Methylomagnum ishizawai: one gene and its partners. Each later gene encodes a partner of the first gene's protein in a complex. Links are inferred from orthologs where the notes say so. Each region holds a gene or a part of one and is shown in the gene's direction. Other genes may lie near its edges. The genes, in order: K5658_RS08880, dnaN, holA and dnaX.

What was found.
Region 2: the proteins of K5658_RS08880 (region 1) and dnaN are in contact, whole or in part, in a cryo-EM structure (PDB 8GIZ), measured with the Escherichia coli proteins. The link is inferred for Methylomagnum ishizawai from one-to-one orthologs.
Region 3: the proteins of K5658_RS08880 (region 1) and holA are in contact, whole or in part, in a cryo-EM structure (PDB 8GIZ), measured with the Escherichia coli proteins. The link is inferred for Methylomagnum ishizawai from one-to-one orthologs.
Region 4: the proteins of K5658_RS08880 (region 1) and dnaX are in contact, whole or in part, in a cryo-EM structure (PDB 8GIZ), measured with the Escherichia coli proteins. The link is inferred for Methylomagnum ishizawai from one-to-one orthologs.

Annotation. Positions count from the first base shown.
Region 1 is NZ_AP019783.1:1,928,073-1,931,002, forward strand. The notes cover bases 9-2,867. They hold K5658_RS08880 (DNA polymerase III subunit delta'), read left to right. Parts: upstream 9-865; coding sequence 866-1,870; downstream 1,871-2,867. Other genes in these bases: K5658_RS08875 (MFS transporter), read left to right, coding at 9-775; K5658_RS08885 (PilZ domain-containing protein), read left to right, coding at 1,967-2,323; K5658_RS08890 (PAS domain S-box protein), read left to right, coding at 2,349-2,867. Outside these bases: more of K5658_RS08875, read left to right, coding at 1-8; more of K5658_RS08890, read left to right, coding at 2,868-2,930. UniProt on the Escherichia coli protein: Part of the beta sliding clamp loading complex, which hydrolyzes ATP to load the beta clamp onto primed DNA to form the DNA replication pre-initiation complex.
Region 2 is NZ_AP019783.1:407-3,432, forward strand. Bases 51-3,005 are described here. They hold dnaN (DNA polymerase III subunit beta), read left to right. Parts: upstream 51-955; coding sequence 956-2,056; downstream 2,057-3,005. Other genes in these bases: dnaA (chromosomal replication initiator protein DnaA), read left to right, coding at 51-932; recF (DNA replication/repair protein RecF), read left to right, coding at 2,193-3,005. Also shown: more of dnaA, read left to right, coding at 1-50; more of recF, read left to right, coding at 3,006-3,026. UniProt on the Escherichia coli protein: Confers DNA tethering and processivity to DNA polymerases and other proteins. Acts as a clamp, forming a ring around DNA (a reaction catalyzed by the clamp-loading complex) which diffuses in an ATP-independent manner freely and bidirectionally along dsDNA.
Region 3 is NZ_AP019783.1:4,154,850-4,157,822, forward strand. The notes cover bases 30-2,931. They hold holA (DNA polymerase III subunit delta), read left to right. Parts: upstream 30-914; coding sequence 915-1,949; downstream 1,950-2,931. Other genes in these bases: leuS (leucine--tRNA ligase), read left to right, coding at 30-389; K5658_RS18720 (LPS-assembly lipoprotein LptE), read left to right, coding at 394-918; K5658_RS18730 (glutamate-5-semialdehyde dehydrogenase), read left to right, coding at 2,161-2,931. Outside these bases: more of leuS, read left to right, coding at 1-29; more of K5658_RS18730, read left to right, coding at 2,932-2,973. UniProt on the Escherichia coli protein: Part of the beta sliding clamp loading complex, which hydrolyzes ATP to load the beta clamp onto primed DNA to form the DNA replication pre-initiation complex.
Region 4 is NZ_AP019783.1:1,824,544-1,827,595, reverse strand. What follows is about bases 31-3,011. They hold dnaX (DNA polymerase III subunit gamma/tau), read left to right. Parts: upstream 31-685; coding sequence 686-2,338; downstream 2,339-3,011. Other genes in these bases: recR (recombination mediator RecR), read left to right, coding at 2,698-3,011; K5658_RS08380 (YbaB/EbfC family nucleoid-associated protein), read left to right, coding at 2,360-2,683; K5658_RS08395 (PEP-CTERM sorting domain-containing protein), read left to right, coding at 31-384. Also shown: more of K5658_RS08395, read left to right, coding at 1-30; more of recR, read left to right, coding at 3,012-3,052. UniProt on the Escherichia coli protein: Part of the beta sliding clamp loading complex, which hydrolyzes ATP to load the beta clamp onto primed DNA to form the DNA replication pre-initiation complex.

The DNA of each region.
Region 1 (2,930 bases):
GCCCCGGCTGCGCGGTTGGATGGGGATCGATGTCTTGCAGAAGTCCGCCGCGACCCTCTACGCGGCCATGTTGGCGCTGCTGGCCTGGGCGCCGGATCTGGCCTGGTTGTGGGCCACCGCCTTGGTTTCGGGGGTGGCTTGGTTGATCGCGATCACCTGCCTGCAAGGCGTGGCCCAGACCGCCTTGCCCGCCTGGGTGCGGGCGCGGGGCTTGGCCTTGGTGATGATGGTGTTCATGGGCGGCATGGCGGGCGGCTCCCTGGCCTGGGGTCGGGTCGCGACCGCGCTTTCGGTGCCCGAGGCGCTGAGGTTGGCGGCGGCCGGATTGGCCTTGGGGGTGCTCGCCACCTGGCGGGTGCGCTTGCTGCCGCGGGAAGGCGTCGATTTGACGCGCTCGATGCATTGGCCCGCGCCCGCCGTGGACCAAACCCCGGAACCGGACCGGGGTCCGGTCCTGGTCACCGTGGCCTACCGGGTGGACCCTGGGCATCTGGCCGAATTCCTGGGCCTGATGGCGAGGCAGGGTGCCGCCCGGCGGCGCAGCGGGGCGTTTTATTGGCAGTTGTTCCAGGATGCCGCCGCCGGCGATGCTTATTTGGAGACCTTCCTCACCGAGTCCTGGCTGGAACATCTGCGCCAGCACGAGCGCGTCACCCAGGCCGAGCGGGTCTTGCAGGAAAAAATCCGCCGCTGCTTGCTCGAACCCGCCGGGCCGCCGGTGGTTTCCCATTACCTCGCCGTGGCCAGCGACGGCGGCGGCGTGGCCTGTGGCTAGGGCCGGGGCAACCGTCCCGCGCCCTCCCGCCACAAGGTTCATTTTTGGCCGCGAACAGGCCAGAATGCGCCTTTTACCCGTGGAGGGGCGATGCCCACCGAAATCGAACTTTACCCCTGGCTGGCCGATGCTTGGCACACCCTGGGGGCGCACCTGTCCGCTGGACGGGTGCCGCAAGCCTTGCTGATCCAGGGCGCGGCGGGGATCGGCAAAACCCATCTGGCCGGATTGTTCGCCCAGCGCCTATTGTGTTCCGCCCCCGGCGAATTCGCTTGTGGCCGGTGTCCCGCCTGCCGCTTGTTCCTGGCCGGTAGCCATCCCGATTTCCTCAAGGTCCAGCCCGCCGAGCCGGGCAAGGGCATCGGCGTCGATGCCATCCGCCATCTGATCGCCGACCTCGCCCTCAAATCCCAGTTCGAAAGCTACCGGGTGGTCGTCATCGCCCCGGCCCAGGCCATGAACGGCAGCGCCGCCAACGCCTTGCTCAAGACCTTGGAGGAACCCGCCGAGCGCACCGTCATGCTGTTGCTGAGCGAAGCACCGGCCGGCCTGCCCGCCACCATCCTCAGCCGCTGTCAACGCTTGCCGGTGGCGCCGCCGGACACGGCCACCGCCTGCCAATGGCTGGAAGCCCGCCATCCCGGCTGCGACGTGGCCACCCTGTTGGCGGCGGCGCAGGGTTCGCCCTTGCGGGCCTTGGCCCTGGTCGGTTCGGAGGTGGCGGAGCGGCGGCGCACGGTGTTCCGCCAATGGGGCGGGGTGCTGCTGGGCCAGGAAGAGCCGGTGGCGGTGGCGGAACTCTGGGAGAAACAGGCCCACGAGGAATTTGTCGAATGGATTTCGACCTGGACCATGGATTTGATCCGGCTGCTGAGCGCCCCCGCCGCCCCGCCCCGCTATAACCCCGATCTCGCCAAGGGTATGCGGACCTTGGCTGGGCGGCTAAACTTGCGGGACTTGTTCGAGTATTGGAACCTTGTCCTGCGTTCCAAGCGGGCCTTGGGCGGCCAGGCCAACCGGCAATTGCTGTTGGAGGAATTGCTGATCCATGGGTCGCGCCTGGGCCGTCCCGCGAGTCCACCACGCTTGGGTTAAGGCCGGCCTGGGATACAAGCTTCGGTTTGTACGCGGGCCTGGGGCGTTGGTGTCCTGGCGTCCCCATAGTCCGAATTGAAAAAAGCGAGCCTCCCGATGAGCGATACCGAAAGCCGTGCCCGGCAGGGCATCCTGTCCCTGACCATCCGCGACAAGAGCGTCCTGTATTCGGCCTATATGCCGTTCGTGAAGAACGGTGGCCTTTTCATCCCCACCAACCGCGCCTATAACCTGGGCGACGAGGTGTTCATGCTGCTGAACCTGATGGACGAGGCCGACCGCATCCCCATCGCCGGCAAGATCGTGTGGATCACGCCCAAGGGCGCGGAGGGCTACCGTTCCCATGGCATCGGCGTCCAGTTCAGCGACGAGGACGGCGGGGCCACCCGCAACCGCATCGAGAACCATCTGGCCGGCATCCTGGAATCCCAGCGGCCCACCCATACCATGTGAACGGGTGCCGGGCGGACCCACGCCTATGATCTCCCTCAAGGCCATGAACACCATCCATGCGCGCTGGCCGGCCCCGGCGCGTTACGCGCTGGCCGCGCTGGTCTTCCTCGCCGCGGCCCTGGTGCGCTGTTGGGTCTTGCCCATGGAGTCGCGGATGACCTTCACCACGTTCTATCCCGCCCTGGCCCTCAGTTTCTACCTGGGCGGGACCGGGCCGGGCATCCTGAGCGTCCTGCTTAGCGTGGTCACCGGCTACGTGGCCCTGACGCCGCCCTTCATGCTGTTGCAGCACAAGCCCCTGGGCGATATGGCGGTCGCGACCTTCCTGCCTTCCGCCTGCATGATCGGTTTCATCGTCAAGCAGCTCCAGGCCCATTCCTTCCGTACTTCGGCGGCGCTCTCCGCCCGCCTCGACACCGAGCGGGCCTTGCGCCACGAACACGACAAGAGCCAGGCCTTGCTGCGCAACGCCAGCGACGGCATCCACATCCTCGACGAACAGGGCCATATCGTCGAGTCCAGCGATTCCTTCTGCCAGATGCTCGGCTACCGCCGGGAGGAAGTCTTGGGGATGCATTTCTCCCAATGGGAGGCGGATTCCGTGGGC
Region 2 (3,026 bases), 1.9 Mb from region 1 along the record:
CGCAGAACGTCGGGCGGGCCTATAACCCCTTGTTCATCTATGGCGGCGTGGGCCTGGGCAAGACCCATTTGATCCATGCCATCGGCAACGAAATCCTCAGGGCCAATCCTTCGGCCCAGGTGGTTTATCTCCACTCCGAGCGCTTCGTGTCGGACATGGTGAAGGCGCTGCAACACAATGCCATCGGGGCGTTCAAGGATTATTACCGCACCGTCGATGCCTTGCTGATCGACGATATCCAATTCTTCGCCGGGAAAGAGCGCTCGCAGGAAGAGTTCTTCCACACCTTCAACACCTTGCTGGAAAACAAGCACCAGGTCGTGCTGACCTGCGACCGCTATCCCAAGGAAATCAAGGGTCTGGAAGAGCGTTTGAAGTCCCGTTTCGGCTGGGGCCTGCCGGTCGCCATCGAACCGCCCGACCTCGAAACCCGCGTCGCCATCCTCAAGAGCAAGGCGGTGAACCTGGGCGTGGAACTCTCGGACGAAGTGGCGTTTTTCATCGGCAAGCGCATCCGTTCCAATATCCGCGAACTGGAAGGCGCGTTGCGGCGGGTGATGGCCAATTCGCATTTCACCGGCAAGCCCATCACCATGGAATTCGCCAAGGACGCGCTCCGGGATTTGATCGCCTTGCAGGACCGGCTCATCAACGTGGACAACATCCAGCGCACCGTGGCCGAGTATTACAAAATCCGGGTCTCGGACCTCCTGTCGAACAAGCGCACCCGCAATCTGAGCCGCCCCCGGCAGATGGCGATGGCCCTGGCCAAGGAACTGACCAACCACAGCCTCCCGGAAATCGGCCAGATGTTCGGTGGCCGCGACCACACCACGGTCCTGCACGCCTGCCGCAAGAGCGAGGAACTCAGGGCCTGCGATAATAAGTTCGCCGAGGATTACAGCATCCTCCTCCGCACCCTCTCCGCTTAAACCAACCCACCCCGGCATCCACCATGAAATTCACCATAGCGCGTGAAACCCTGCTCACCCCGCTGCAACAGGTCATCGGCGTCATCGAGAAACGCCAAACCCTGCCGATCCTGTCCAACGTGCTGCTGAAACTCAGCGACGGCCAGTTGGAACTGACCGGCACCGACCTGGAAGTGCAATTGATCACCCGCACCACCGTGGAAAGCGGCGAGGACGGCGCGATCACGGTCCCGGCCCGCAAGCTGCTGGATATCTGCCGCTTGTTGCCGGACAAAAGCGCCATCAACGTGGATTGCAAGGACGAGCGCTTCGCCATCCGCTGCGGCAGCAGCAAGTTCAACCTGGCGACCCTGCCCGCCGACAACTACCCGGAGTTCGACACCGGCACCACCGAGTTGGAAGTCGCCGTGCCCGCCGCCACCCTGCGCCGGGCGTTGGAAAAAACCACCTTCGCCATGGCCCAGCAGGACGTGCGCTATTACCTCAACGGCTTGTTGCTGGATGTGGATGGCCGCACGCTGCGCACCGTGGCCTCGGACGGGCACCGGCTGGCGGTGTTCGAGGAAGTCCTGGAGATCGAGGGCCAGGGGCGGCAAATCATCATCCCGCGCAAGGGCGTCTTGGAACTGGCCCGTTTGCTGGGCGAAGGCGCGGAGACGGTGACGGTGCAGATCGCCCCCAACACCGTGCGGGTGAACCTGGGCGCGGTCAGCTTCGCCGCCAAGCTGATCGAGGGCCGCTTCCCCGATTTCCAGCGGGTGATGCCACGCGACCTGGCCCGTATCATGTTGATCGACAAGGATGTGTTCAAAGGGGCCTTGACCCGTGTGTCGGTGCTGTCCAACGAGAAGTACAAGAGCATCAGCATGGAAGTGGACGAGGAAGCGGTGATGTCCCTGAAGGCGCAGAATCCCGAACACGAGGAAGCCGAGGAGCGGGTGCCGATCCAATTGGAAGGCAGCGGGCTGTCGGTGGGCTTCAACGCGGCCTATCTGTTGGATGCCATCAACAACGTGGGTTCGGCCCAGGTCCGGCTGTCGTTCACCGAGGCGGCCAATAGCTGCTTGATCGAGGATTGCGAGGACAGCCATTTCAAGTTCATCGTGATGCCGATGCGGCTGTGAACCGGGTTGCCGCCGCGTTCCCGCGCCCGGCGTGGGAATCTCATCCTGGGCGCTCCGCGTCCCGCCACGGCCCGCGCGAGCGGGCTAACCCGCATTCCCACGCCGAGCGTGGGAGCGATCATCGCGCCAACGCCGCGTGAGCCTCCTCAAACTCGAAGCCCAGGACATCCGCAACATCCCAGCGGCCACGCTCCTGCCCACCCCCCGCCTCAATTTCCTGGTCGGTCCCAACGCCAGCGGCAAGACTTCGCTGCTGGAGGCCATCTATCTTTTGGGCCGGGCGCGTTCCTTCCGCACTTCGCAGCCCAACCAGATCATCCGCTTCGACCAGCCCGCGCTGACCGTGGTGGGCCAAGTCGCGGCGGACGCGGCCCCGCCCCTGCCCATCGGCCTCCGCATCGCCCGCAACGGCCTGCGCGACATCCACCTGGATGGCCGTACCCTACAATCCAGCGCCGAATTGCTCCGGGCCTTCCCGGTACTGGCGATCCAGCCCGGCAGCGCCACCCTGCTCGAAGGCCCGCCCAAAACCCGCCGCCAATTCCTCGATTTCGGCGCGTTCCATGAAGACCCGGCCTATCTCGGCCACTGGCGGCGCTATACCAAGGCTTTGGGCCAGCGCAACGCGCTTTTGCGGGAAAAACGGGTGCGGGAACTGGCCCCATGGACCCATGAAGCGGCGCGGTACGGTACAATAGTGGGTGAAACGCGCCGCCTTTACGCGGAACGGCTCGAACCCTTCTTCCAAGACACGGCACAACGCTTTTTCAAGGGGCTGGTTTTCCAATTGCACACTCAAGCGGGTTGGGACACCGCAAATCCCCTGGAAAAACTACTGGAACAGGATATCCCCCACGACCTCCGCCATGGGCATACCCAGTCCGGCCCCCATAAGGGGGATTTTTCCATCGCGCTCCAGGGCCGCCCGGTCAAGGCCTACCTCTCCCGTGGCCAGATGAAGCTATTGGTC
Region 3 (2,973 bases), 2.2 Mb from region 1 along the record:
AACTCCTGAACGCGCTCGCCAAATTCGAGGATTCGAGCCCGCAAGGCCGCGCCCTGCGCCAGGAAGCCCTGGAACTGGTGGCGCTGATGCTCGCGCCCATCGTGCCGCATATCGCCGAACATCTGTGGGCCGAACTCGGCCACGCCGACACCATCGCCACCGCGCCCTGGCCGCAATGGGATGATTCCGCCCTGGTCCAGGACAGCCTCGAATACGTGGTCCAGGTCAACGGCAAGCTGCGCGGCAAGATCACCGTGGCGGTGGACGCGCCGAACGAAGCCATCCAAGCCGCCGCCCTGGCCGACGCCAACGTCCAGCGCTTCACCGAGGGCAAGCCGCCCAAGAAGGTCGTGGTGGTCCCGAAGAAGCTGGTCAACATCGTGGTATAGGCCCATGGCACGACGGCTCCGCCTCGCCGCTCCGCTCTCCGCCGCCCTGGCGCTGGCCGCTTGCGGCTGGCACCTGCGCGGCGAAATGCCGGGCACCAAGCTCGAAAACACGCTCTACCTCTCCGGCATCACCAACAAGAACCCGTTCTATGGCGACTTCAACCAGACGCTGAACAACCTCGGCGGCGCGTTGGCCCCGACGCCGGGACTCGCCAGCGCGGTCGTCCATATCACCTCGGCCGCCCACACCCGCCGCCCCATCACCCTGAGCCAGCAAGGCCGCGCCAACACCTTCGACCTGACCTACCGGGTCGTCTACGATGTCCGCAGCCCCAAGGGCGAAATCCTGATCCCGCAACAGGAACTCGAAATCCGCCGCGACTACTTCAACGACCAGACCACGCCGCTGGGCCAGGGCTACGAAGAAGACATGTACCGCCAGGAAATGCAGAAGGAAGCCGCCCGGACCCTGCTGCGGCAGGTGTCCTACACCCTCCGGCAGCAGCGCAAAACGGCGAACCCGACGTGAAACTCTATCCCGAACAGTTGGAGGAACACCTCAAGCGCAAGCTGCTGCCGATCTACCTCCTGAGCGGCGACGAGCCCCTGCAATTGACCGAGGCCGCCGACGCCCTGCGCCAAGCCGCCAAGGCCCAGGGCTATGCCGACCGGGAATTGTTCTACGCCGACGCCGGTTTCGATTGGGCCTTGCTGCGGGAGGCCACCGACGCCTTTTCCTTGTTCGGCGAGCGGCGCTTGCTCGACCTCCGCATCCCCGCCAAACCGGACAAGAACGCCAGCGCCGCCCTGCTGCGCTACGCCGAGCGCCCGCCGGAAGACGCCATCCTGGTCGTCAGCACCGCCAAGCTGGCCGCCGCCGACCAGAAGGCCAAGTGGTGCCAAGCCATCGACAAGATCGGCGCGGTGATGCAGGTCTGGCCGTTGGAAGGCGAAAAACTCCTGCGCTGGCTGGACCGCCGCCTCAGTACGCGGGGACTCTTGGCCGACCACTCCGGGCTGCGCCTCATCGCCGTCCGCACCGAGGGCAACCTGCTCGCCGCCGCCCAGGAAATCGAGAAACTGCACATCCTGCATGGCCGGGGCAAGCTGACCGACGAGCAGATCGTCCAGGCGGTGGCGAACAGCGCCCGCTACGATGTGTTCGACCTGGCCGAGGAAGTCCTGCGCGGACAGGCCGGAAAAGCCTACCGGGTGCTGATGGGGCTCAAGGCCGAAGGCGTGGCCCCCGCCGTGGCGCTGTGGGCGCTGGGCCGGGATATCCGTCTGGTCGCGGCCCTGCTGCGGGAAGTCGCGGGCGGAACTTCCCAGGACTCGGCCTATGCCAAGCTCAAGGTCTGGGACAACCGCAAGGAAACCCTGGGACTGGCCCTGCGGCGGCTGGACCGGAACACGGTGCATCGCGCCTTGTTGTTGGCGGCGGAGGCCGACCGGGTCATCAAGGGCGCTGGCGTGGGGGAGGCCTGGGAGGCATTGTTGGCGGTGTGCCTGTGTGTGGCGGCCCCGCCTGGGAAAGCGGTTTCGGATCGGCTCCACTCATAATCCGGCATAGGAGTTAATTCCATGGGGCACATATTCATCGCAGGCAGCCATCGGGCTTCGTATCGCGGCTTTGGAAACCAATGGATGGTCCGTTCCAGAGGAAAACCTATGACGCCTCGTCGAGCGCGGCGAATCAAACTGCCCCGGATTTCCAGCACAACGACATCCGTATACCCTTGAATCCATCGAGCAATAATCCCACCCTCCAGCCATGACCGAATCCATCCAAACCTATATCGAAACCATCGGCCACAACGCCCGCGCCGCTTCCCGCCTGATCGGCCGGGCCGAAACCGCCGCCAAGAACCGCGCCCTCATCGCCATCGCCGCCACCTTGGAAGCCGAAGCCGGGTTCCTCATCGCCGAGAACCAAAAAGACCTCGCCGCGGGCCGCCGGAACGGCCTCGACAGCGCCATGCTCGACCGCCTCGACATCAACGAAAAGCGCGTCAAAACCATGGCCGAGGGCCTCCGCGAAATCGCCGCCCTGCCCGACCCGGTGGGCGAAATCACCGGACTGACCTACCGGCCTTCCGGCATCCAGGTCGGGAAAATGCGGGTGCCGCTGGGCGTCATCGGCATCATCTACGAATCGCGCCCCAACGTCACCGCCGACGCCGCCGCGCTCTGCCTCAAATCCGGCAACGCCTGCATCCTGCGCGGCGGCTCCGAGGCCATCCATTCCAACAAGGCCATCGCCGCCTGCATCCGCCAAGGGCTGGAAACCGCCGGGCTTCCCGCCGACGCCGTGCAACTGATCGAAACCACCGACCGGGCCGCCGTGGGCGCGATGCTGCGGCTGGAACACGCCATCGACGTGATCGTGCCGCGTGGCGGCAAGGGCTTGATCCAGCGCATCATGGAGGAATCCCGCATCCCCATCCTCAAGCACCTGGACGGCATCTGCCATGTCTACATCGACGACCGCTGCGACCCCGACAAGGCCATCAGGATCGCCCTGAACGCCAAAACCCAGCGCTATGGCGTCTGCAACGCCATGGAAACCCTGCTCATCGCCGAGGGC
Region 4 (3,052 bases), 100 kb from region 1 along the record:
CAAAAGGACTTGACAAGCACGGCCTTCGCCCGGCAATTCAAGGACATCCTGTTCCAAAACACCGTGACCACCCTGCTGGCCGGCCACACCTATACCGGCGTCCTGTTCTCCGACGCCCTCGACGCGCGGAACAAGAGCTATTTCGTCAAAGGCGGGTCGGCCAGCCCACTGCTGTTCGTCAACGCCAAGGGCAAGGCGGTGACCGGCATCGAGATACTCCCGTCCATCGCGACCCCCGAACCTCCACCGTCCAGGTTCGCGGCCTCGGCCTCCAGCGACGCCACCCCGATTCCCGAACCCACCCTGCCCGCGCTCATGGCGCTGGGCCTCGCGGGCCTGGCCTGGACGGCCCCCCGCCGCAAGCCCGCACTAGGCAAAACCTGATCCGGCGGAGGCGGTTGTTTCGGATGCCAACCGTCTTCTTGAAAAGTCAAGGCTTGAATCGCCACAAGCCATCCATCATAATGCGCGTCCTCATCGACGGCCCCGGTCCAAACGGCCCGGAGCCAACGCCAGAGTTCAATGGCAAGTCGTGTCGGTCCCCTCGCAACGATACGCTGCGAACCCCGCCAGGCCCGGAAGGGAGCAACGGTAGCACCGGATTCGTGTGCCGGGGTGTGGCTGATACGACTGCCACCCTCCCATCCCCCATGCCTACACGGTCGATAACCGGCAGCGAGCCCAAATGGCCTATCAGGCTTTAGCCCGCAAGTGGCGACCCCGTAACTTCAGCGAAATCGTCGGCCAAGAGCATGTCGTCAGGGCCTTGACCCACGCGCTCGAAACCGCCCGCCTGCACCACGCCTATCTGTTCACCGGCACCCGCGGCGTGGGCAAGACCACCCTGGCCCGCATCCTCGCCAAGGCCATCAATTGCGAATCCCGCCATGGCTCCGACCCTTGCGGCCACTGCCTGGTTTGTCGGGAAGTGGACGAGGGCCGCTTCGTCGATCTGATCGAGGTGGACGCCGCCTCCCGCACCAAGGTCGAGGACACCCGCGACCTGCTCGACAATGTGCTGTACGCGCCCAGCCAAGGCCGCTACAAGGTCTACCTGATCGACGAAGTCCACATGCTCTCGGGGCATAGCTTCAACGCCCTGCTGAAGACCCTGGAAGAACCGCCGCCCCATATCAAATTCCTGCTGGCGACCACCGACCCCCAGAAAATCCCGGTCACGGTGCTATCGCGCTGTTTGCAGTTCAACCTCAAGCGCCTGACCCCCGGCCAAATCGGCACCCAGATGGAATCCATCCTGCGCAAGGAGGAAATCCAATTCGAGGCCAACGCGGTGAAAGCCCTGGCCCGCGCCGCCGATGGCTCCATGCGCGATGGGCTGAGCCTGTTGGACCAAGCCATCGTCCACGGCGGCGGACGCCTGGGCGAGGCCGAGGTCAGCGCCATGCTGGGCACGGTGTCGCGGCGGCCCGTGTTCGATTTGCTGGACGCCCTGGCCCGGAGCGACGCGGCGGCGCTGTTGGCCTTGGTCGAAGCCCTGTCGGAACACGCCCCCAATTACGGCGACGTGCTGCAACAATTGCTGATCGCCCTGCACCATGCCGCCCTGGCCCAATGGGTACCCGAGGCGGTCCGCCGCGACGAGGACGCCGAGCGCATCCTGGCCCTGGCCCAGCGCCTGAGCGCCGAGGATTTGCAGTTGTTCTACCAAACCGGGCTGGTCGGCCAGCGCGACCTGCCCCTCGCGCCCGATCCGCGCGGCGGCTTCGAGATGGTCCTGCTGCGGATGCTGGCCTTCCGTCCGGCGGAGGCCGCGGCCCACCCGCCCCAGCCTTCCGCGCCACGCCCGGAACCACCGCGGCTGGTCCATCCGTCCCCGACACCCCAGGCCCGGCCCGAACCGCCCCCGGCCCATACCCAGGCACCCGCCCCGGTCGCGCCGCCACCTCCGGCCCCCGGCCCGGCGGCGCACTCCCCGGACGGCGGCGTCCCCATCCCCGGACAGGTCAATTGGCGCGAGTTGATCCGCGCCACCGGCGTCGCCGCCCTGGCCCGCGAACTGGCCAACAACTGCGTGCTGGAACATCTGGACGAAACCTCCTGCGTCCTGCTGCTGCATCCCAAGCAAGCCCTGCTCCGCGCCGCCCATACCGAGGCCAACCTGGAAAAAGCCCTGCAAGACTATTTCCGCCGTCCGCTCAAGCTCACCATCAAGCTCGGCGAACCCGCGGGCGAAACCCCCGCCCTGCAAAACCAGCGGCAAAAGGAAGAACGCCAACGGGCGGCGGAGATCGAAATAGAACAAGACGAAAACGTCATCGCCTTGAAGGAACGGTTCGATGCCCGCATCGTGCCCGGTTCCGTCAAACCCCTGGATTGAACCCGCCCCGGAGCCACCGCCATGAAGAATCCCCTCGCCCATCTGATGCAGCAAGCGCAGCAAATGCAGGAAAACCTGAAGAAAGCCCAGGAGGAATTGGCCGAACTCCGGGTCCAGGGCGAATCCGGCGGCGGGCTGGTCAAGATCGCCATGACCGGCAAGCGCCAGGTCTTGAAGGTGGAAATCGACGACAGCCTGTTGAAGGACGACCGCGACATGCTGGAGGATTTGGTCGCCGCCGCCGTCAACGACGCCGTCAACAAGGTCGCCAACCTCAAGCAGGAAAAGCTGGCGGGTTTGACCGGCGGTATGGAGTTGCCGGCCGGCTTCAAGCTGCCGTTCTAGTCGCCATCCGCGCCATGCCCGCGACCGGTGCCCTCGCCCGCTTGATGCAAGCCCTGCGCTGCCTGCCGGGGGTGGGGCCAAAATCGGCCCAGCGCATGGCCTTCCACCTGTTGCAGCGCAACCGCCCCGGTGCCCGCCAATTGGCCGAGGCGCTGCTGGACGCCCTCGACCGGATCGGCCATTGCGCCGAGTGCCGCACCCTGACCGAGGGCGCGCTCTGCCCGGTCTGCGCCAACCCCCAGCGCGACCGCTCCCTGCTGTGCGTGGTGGAAACCCCCGCCGAGGTCCACGCCATCGACCAGGCCGCGACCGGCTTCCAGGGCGTATTCTTCGTGCTGCACGGGCGCTTGTCGCCGCTGGACGGCATCG